Linked DNA regions of Methylovirgula sp. 4M-Z18. The protein of the gene in region 2 interacts with the protein of the main gene of each other region in a pairwise test. Links are inferred from orthologs where the notes say so. Each region holds a gene or a part of one and is shown on either strand. Other genes may lie near its edges.

Evidence for each region.
Region 1: the proteins of V9T28_RS21450 (region 2) and ccmE interact in binary tests that used the Escherichia coli proteins (3 or more experiments, as listed by UniProt). The link is inferred for Methylovirgula sp. 4M-Z18 from one-to-one orthologs.

Annotation. Positions count from the first base shown.
Region 1 is NZ_CP149574.1:1,310,509-1,313,618, reverse strand. What follows is about bases 210-3,003. They hold ccmE (cytochrome c maturation protein CcmE), read right to left. Parts: upstream 1,938-3,003; coding sequence 1,482-1,937; downstream 210-1,481. Other genes in these bases: ccmI (c-type cytochrome biogenesis protein CcmI), read right to left, coding at 2,009-3,003; V9T28_RS05950 (heme lyase CcmF/NrfE family subunit), read right to left, coding at 210-1,475. Outside these bases: more of V9T28_RS05950, read right to left, coding at 1-209; more of ccmI, read right to left, coding at 3,004-3,109. UniProt on the Escherichia coli protein: Heme chaperone required for the biogenesis of c-type cytochromes. Transiently binds heme delivered by CcmC and transfers the heme to apo-cytochromes in a process facilitated by CcmF and CcmH.
Region 2 is NZ_CP149574.1:4,627,524-4,630,744, forward strand. What follows is about bases 197-3,101. They hold V9T28_RS21450 (heme ABC transporter permease), read right to left. Parts: upstream 2,091-3,101; coding sequence 1,302-2,090; downstream 197-1,301. Other genes in these bases: V9T28_RS21435 (NADPH:quinone oxidoreductase family protein), read left to right, coding at 197-503; V9T28_RS21440 (DsbE family thiol:disulfide interchange protein), read right to left, coding at 575-1,162; ccmD (heme exporter protein CcmD), read right to left, coding at 1,159-1,305; hemA (5-aminolevulinate synthase), read right to left, coding at 2,215-3,101. Also shown: more of V9T28_RS21435, read left to right, coding at 1-196; more of hemA, read right to left, coding at 3,102-3,221. UniProt on the Escherichia coli protein: Required for the export of heme to the periplasm for the biogenesis of c-type cytochromes.

The DNA.
Region 1 (3,110 bases), 3.3 Mb from region 2 along the record:
GAAAGCGGCAGGCCAGCCGCACGGCTAAGGCCTGCCTGCCAAGACGACGCGCGGACAAAGATGCGATCCGACAAGTCGCCCAAAGATCCCAAAATGATATAGGCGGCAAGGCTCGCCGCAATCGGCGCCAGCACCGGGCCGCCATAGAACATCGCCTCGAGCGCAACCAGCACGGCGAGTCCAACGACGAGCGACGCCAGCAGCCGTTGCACGACGCCGAGAAGATCGCCGCGCTTCCAAGCCAAACGTTGGCCGAAGGGAACGATGACCATCAGCGCCAGCGTCAGCGGCACGAAGGTCAAATTGAAATACGGCGCACCGACCGAAATTTTTCCGCCGGTCAACGCTTCGAAGGCGAGCGGGTAGAGCGTTCCCGTGAAGACGATACCGCAGGCAATCGTCAGGAACAGATTGTTCAGAACCAGCCCCCCTTCCCGCGAGATCGGCGCGAACAAACCGCCCTGTTTCAGCACCGGCGCCCGCCAGGCGAACAGCGTGAGCGACCCGCCGATGAAGAACACAAGGATCGCGAGAATGAAGACGCCGCGCCGCGGATCGTTCGCGAAGGCGTGCACGGAAGTCAGAACGCCGGAGCGCACCAGGAACGTGCCGAGCAGCGACAGGGAAAAGGTCAGGATGCTTAAGAAAATCGTCCACACTTTCAGCGCATCGCGTTTTTCCATCACGATGATGGAATGCAGCAAGGCGGTGCCGGCAAGCCACGGCATGAGCGACGCGTTTTCGACCGGATCCCAGAACCAGAAGCCACCCCACCCCAACGTGTAGTAGGCCCAGTAGGAACCCATGGCGATGCCGAGGGTCAGGAAAACCCATGCGACCAAGGCCCAGGGCCGGACCCAACGCGCCCAAGCCGCGTCGATCCTACCGTCGATGAGCGCCCCCGCCGCAAAGGAGAATGTCATCGAGAAACCGACATAGCCGACGTAGAGCAGCGGCGGATGAATGGCGAGGCCCGGATCCTGCAGGATCGGATTCAAATCCTGTCCTTCGGCGGGCGCCGGAAACAGGCGCGCGAACGGATCCGAGGTGAGAACGATGAACGACAGGAACGCGAGCGCAATCAATCCTTGCATGGAGAGGACGAGCGCTTTCAAGGCGGCTGGCATGGTATGCGCGAAGGCTGCAACAAGAGCGCCAAAGAGCGCCAGAATGAGCACCCAGAGCAGCATGGAGCCTTCGTGATTGCCCCACACGCCGGAGATCTTATAGATCAACGGCTTTTGCGAATGCGAATTCTCGACCACATTGACCAGCGAGAAATCGGAAACGACATGCGCATAGGTCAATGCGGCGAAGGCAAGCGCCACAAGCACGAATTGCATGCCGGCGAGCGGCGCTGAGGTAGCCATCAGCGCGCGGTCGCGGGTCAGGCCGCCCCACAGCGGCAGCGCGACTTGCACACACGCCAGCGCGAGTGCCAGAACGAGGGCGTAATGTCCGGTCTCGACGATCATGGGCGCTCACTGTGACGGCGCATCGGAAGATCCTTCCTGCCAGCGGCCTTGTTTCTTCAACGCATCGACCACTTCACGCGGCATGTAGCGTTCGTCATGCTTGGCAAGCACGCTGTCCGCCGCGATCGATGCCGACCCATCGAGCACACCTTCCGCCACGACCCCTTGGCCCTCACGGAACAGATCGGGCAACAGGCCATGATAGACCACATGCACGTCATGGTTGCGATCGGTGATGACGAAATCGGTGACCATCGCTTCAGGTTTTTGCACCGAGCCTTCCTTCACGAGGCCTCCGATACGCAAGCGCGTGCCGGCCGGCAGATTCTTGGCGATCACCTCGCTCGGGCCGTAGAAGAAAACGATCGTGTCGCGCAGCGCGAACAGCACCAGGCCGGCGGCAAGCGCCAGCATGCCCCCCGCCAGAGCAATCACAAAAAGCCGCCGTCCCTTCCGCGTCATCCCTCATCCCTCGAGCATTTTCCAGAAAAGTTGTTCGACTTTTCGATTAAGAAAATGCGACAAAACAAAAACTACAGCCCGAGTTCGCGTGCCAACGCATCGAGCTGCTGCAACACATCTTGATCTTGCGCAAAGGCCGCGCGCGCCGATTTGAGCGCCTGCTGAGCCTTGTCGGTTTCCTGCAACACGCTATAGGCGCGAATAAGGCGCAGCCAGCCCGGAGCGTCATGCGCGTTCGCCGCGAGCCGCTGCGCCAAACCATCGACCATGGCGTGAATGGCGGCATTCTGCTGATCCGGCGGCAAGGCACTGATCGCCACTGCGGCCGGCGCCTTGCCGGCTCCGTCAAGCTTCGCCTGCAAGTCTTTCGCCCGCGCCCGCGCTTCATCGAGCCAATCGGCGTCGCCTGGGGCATGCGCGAGAAGGTCGGCGACGAGATCGAGCGCCTTGGCAAGATTGCCGTCCTGTTCGGCCGCGAGCGACAGATACATCATCGCGCGGGGTTCATAGGGCTGCTTTTGCAGCGCCGCGTCAAAACTCTTCCGCGCCTCTTCGGTCACGACACCCTGCGCCGCATAGACCTGAGCCTCGCCATAGCCGCTGAGCCGCACCGCCGTCTCGCCAAGCAACCGCATCGCGTTGCCATAAGCACTGAGCGCATCCTGGAAGCGGTCCATCCGCATGTAAATCGGCGCAAGCACATCATAGCCTTTGCCGTCGTCGGGATGCACGGCGAGCTGCGCTTCGACCTGCGCGACCATCGCGCTGACATCCATCGTGTCGAGCGCGGCGCGCTGGCGGGTGGCCGCCGGCTGATCCGGCATGTCGGGATGCCCGACCATCGCATAGAGCGACAGAGAAACGACCGGTACAACGGTCAACGCCGCCAGGGCACCGATGCGGCGCCGGCGCGTCGACGAAGCGGCGGCCTCCTCAGGGCGCGCCGCGCGCTGGGCGGCGAGTAGCCGGCGGCCGGCCTCCGCCTTGGCAAGGTCCGCATCTGCCTCCTGCAAGCGGCCCAGTGCCACGTCGCGGTCGATCTCGGCCACTTGCTGGCGGTAAAATGCAACATTGGGCTCCGCATGGCCCTGCCCGCGCCGCGCACGGCTCAAAGGCCACAACACCGTGAGAACGGCGGCCGCCAGCAAACTTGCAAACACAACCCAAATCATG
Region 2 (3,221 bases):
AAATCGGCCGCCTGATGGGCGCCAAGGTGATTGCCTGCGCCTCGAACGAGGAAAAACTTGCCTTCGCCGTGCAGCACGGGGCGTCCGAGCGGGTCGACTACGGTCATCAGGATCTCAAGGAAGCTTTGCGCACCCTGACCGGCGGCAACGGCGTCGATGTGATTTACGATCCCGTCGGCGGGCAACTCAGCGAGGCAGCGCTGCGCTCCATCGCCTGGCAGGGCCGGTTTTTGGTCGTCGGCTTCGCCTCGGGCGAGATTCCGAAAGTGCCGCTCAATCTCGCTTTGCTGAAAGGATGCGATGTGCTGGGCGTGTCCTGGGGGGAATTCGTGAAACGCTCGCCGCAAGGCCATCGCGAGAATATGGCGCAGCTCGCCGCCTGGGCCGCGACCCGGACGCTTTCGGCGCATGTGCATGCCGTCTACCCGATGGAACAGATCGCAACGGCGCTGGGCGTCATCCGCCGCCGCGAGGCAAACGGCAAAGTGGTGATCAAGGCTTGAACGGAGCGCGGCCATCCTGGCCGTATGGGTTGCGTTGTCGCATGCGGCCTGGAAGGCCGCGTTCCATTCAACTATTGCAAGGCTTTCTTCAGCTCCGGCAGCAGGACCGCCTGCATGCTCTCTTCGGTCAGCGGGCCGACGAATTTGTAGGCGATCGTGCCGTCACCCCGCACGATGAAGGTCTCCGGCACGCCGTACACGCCCCAATCGATGCCGACCCGGCCCGACGAATCGTCGCCGATCTGCGCATAAGGATCACCCTTCGCGCCTAGGAACCGGCGCGTGTTTTCCGCTTCGTCCTTGTACGCCATGCCAAAGATGCGGACGCCCTTGGCGCGTAGATCCGCATCATTCGCAAGCTGCATCAGAATGGGATGTTCCTCGTGGCAGGGCACGCACCAGGAGGCGAAGACATTGACCAGGGTGACATGGCCCTGCTGCAGATCGCTTTGCGAAAAGCCCTGCGCCTCAGGCATCGAGGCGGGCGGCGGCAATTGGAAGGCGGGCGCCGGTTTGCCGAGCAAGGCGGACGGGATGCGCGAGGCGTCGCCGGCGCCGAGCCGCACGTAAAACAGAATCGCCAGCGCGATGAGAACGACGAGCGGCAGGAAAATGATGACGCGCCGGACACTGCCGGTGTTTGTCTCAACCGATGTCATGCGTCGCGATCGTCCTTGAATTTCGTCAAGGCGCGCATCAGGCGGCGGTAATCCAGCCAAGCGGCCGCAATCATCGCCGCCACGACGACGCCGGCGACCGCATAGGCGGCGAGAATGAAGCCGGTATGCGGATCTTCGATCATGACGCCAGCATCCTTGCAGCATTCGGCCCATCGGCACCTTGTGCCGCGAGCAGGGTTTGACGGCGCAGCTTGCGGCGCAAAATCTCGTTACGGGTCCGCATCAGATGCAATGTTACGAACAGCAGCGTTGCTGCAAGCGCCATGACGAAGAGCGGCCACAACATCGATGCGGGCAAGGTCGGCCCGTCCATCCGGAACACCGATTCCGGCTGATGCAATGTATTCCACCAATCGACGGAGAATTTGATGATCGGCAGATTGATCACCCCGACGAGGGTCAGGATCGCAGCGGCGCGGCCGGCAAGCCCCGTCTCCTCCAAGGTCTGCCACAGAGCAATGAGGCCGAGATAGATCAGGAGCAGCACGAGTTCGGACGTGAGCCGCGCGTCCCACACCCACCAGGTGCCCCATGTCGGCTTGCCCCAGAGCGAGCCGGTGACAAGGCAAATGAAGGTGAAGCCCGCGCCAAGGGGCGCTGCGGCCTTTTGCGCCGCATCGGCCAGCGGATGCCGCCAGACCAAGGTGCCGAGCGCCGAGACTGCCATCGAGGCATAGATCAGCATCGACAGCCAGGCTGCGGGCACGTGGATATACATGATCCGGACCATCTCGCCCTGCTTATAATCGGCGGGGGAAGCGAAGAAGGCGAGATAGAGGCCGATGGCGAACAGCACTGCCGAGGCGGCGGCGAACCAGGAAATGATCCGCGCCGCGAAGACGAGAAAGCGCGCCGGATTGGCGTAGGCGGAGAGGCGCGCAGACAAGGGTTGAGTTTGAGATGCCATCGGCAACATCTAGCACGTTTCGCCCCGCTCCCGCACCACCAACCGGACGTCCGGTTGGTGCAGCCTTGCGCGTCGATTTCGGGCCGGCCCGTGGTCGCCGCGGAGAGTCAAGGAACGCGACCGCTTACTCCGCGGCCCGCTTCATTTCCGGATAGACGCAGTGATCGCCTTCGGCGGCGACCGGCGTCGCATTCGCGAAGGGCAGGCCGAGCGTGTGCCACACATCGACCAGCGCATCGACGAGATCGCTGATATGCTCGTCCTTGTGGAACGGCGTCGGGGTGATGCGCAAGCGCTCGGTGCCGCGCGCCACGGTCGGGTAATTGATCGGCTGGATGTAAATGCCGTGTCGCTCCATCAACAGGTCACTCGCAGCCTTGCATTTCTCCGGATCGCCGACGAACACCGGCACGATATGCGAGGGGTTCGGCATCACCGGCAGGCCGGCTTGGGTCAGCGCATGCTTGGTATGGCCGATCTGGCGCTGGTGCGCCCGGCGCATCGCCTCACCCGCCTTTGACAGCCGGACGGCCATGGTGGCCGCGGCGGCGATGGCCGGCGGCAGGGCGGTGGTGAAAATGAACGACGGCGCGAAGCTGCGCACCGCATCGATCAGCACTTTCGATCCGGCGATATAGCCGCCGAGCGTGCCGAAGCCTTTGGCGAGCGTGCCCTCGATGACGTCGATCTGATTGGCAAGACCCTCGCGCTCGGTGACGCCGCCGCCATGCGCGCCGTAGAGGCCGACCGCATGGACCTCGTCGATATAGGTCATCGCGCCGTAGGTCTTGGCGAGGCGTGCGATCTCCTTGATCGGCGCGATATCGCCGTCCATGGAATAGAGGCTCTCGAAGACGATCAGCTTCGGCCGGTCGCCGGCCGCGCGCAGCAAGTCTTCGAGATGGGCGACATCGTTGTGCCGGAAAATCTTGCGCTCGCAGCCCGCGCGCTTGATCCCCTCGATCATCGAATTGTGATTGAGCGCATCCGACAGGATGAGGCAGTTCGGAATGAGCTGGGCGATGGTCGAAATGCCGGCGAGATTCGAGACCCAGCCGGAGGTGAAGACGAGCGCCGCTTCCTTGCCGTGCAGGCTGGCGAGTTCCGCTTCCAGTTCGACGATCGGATGAT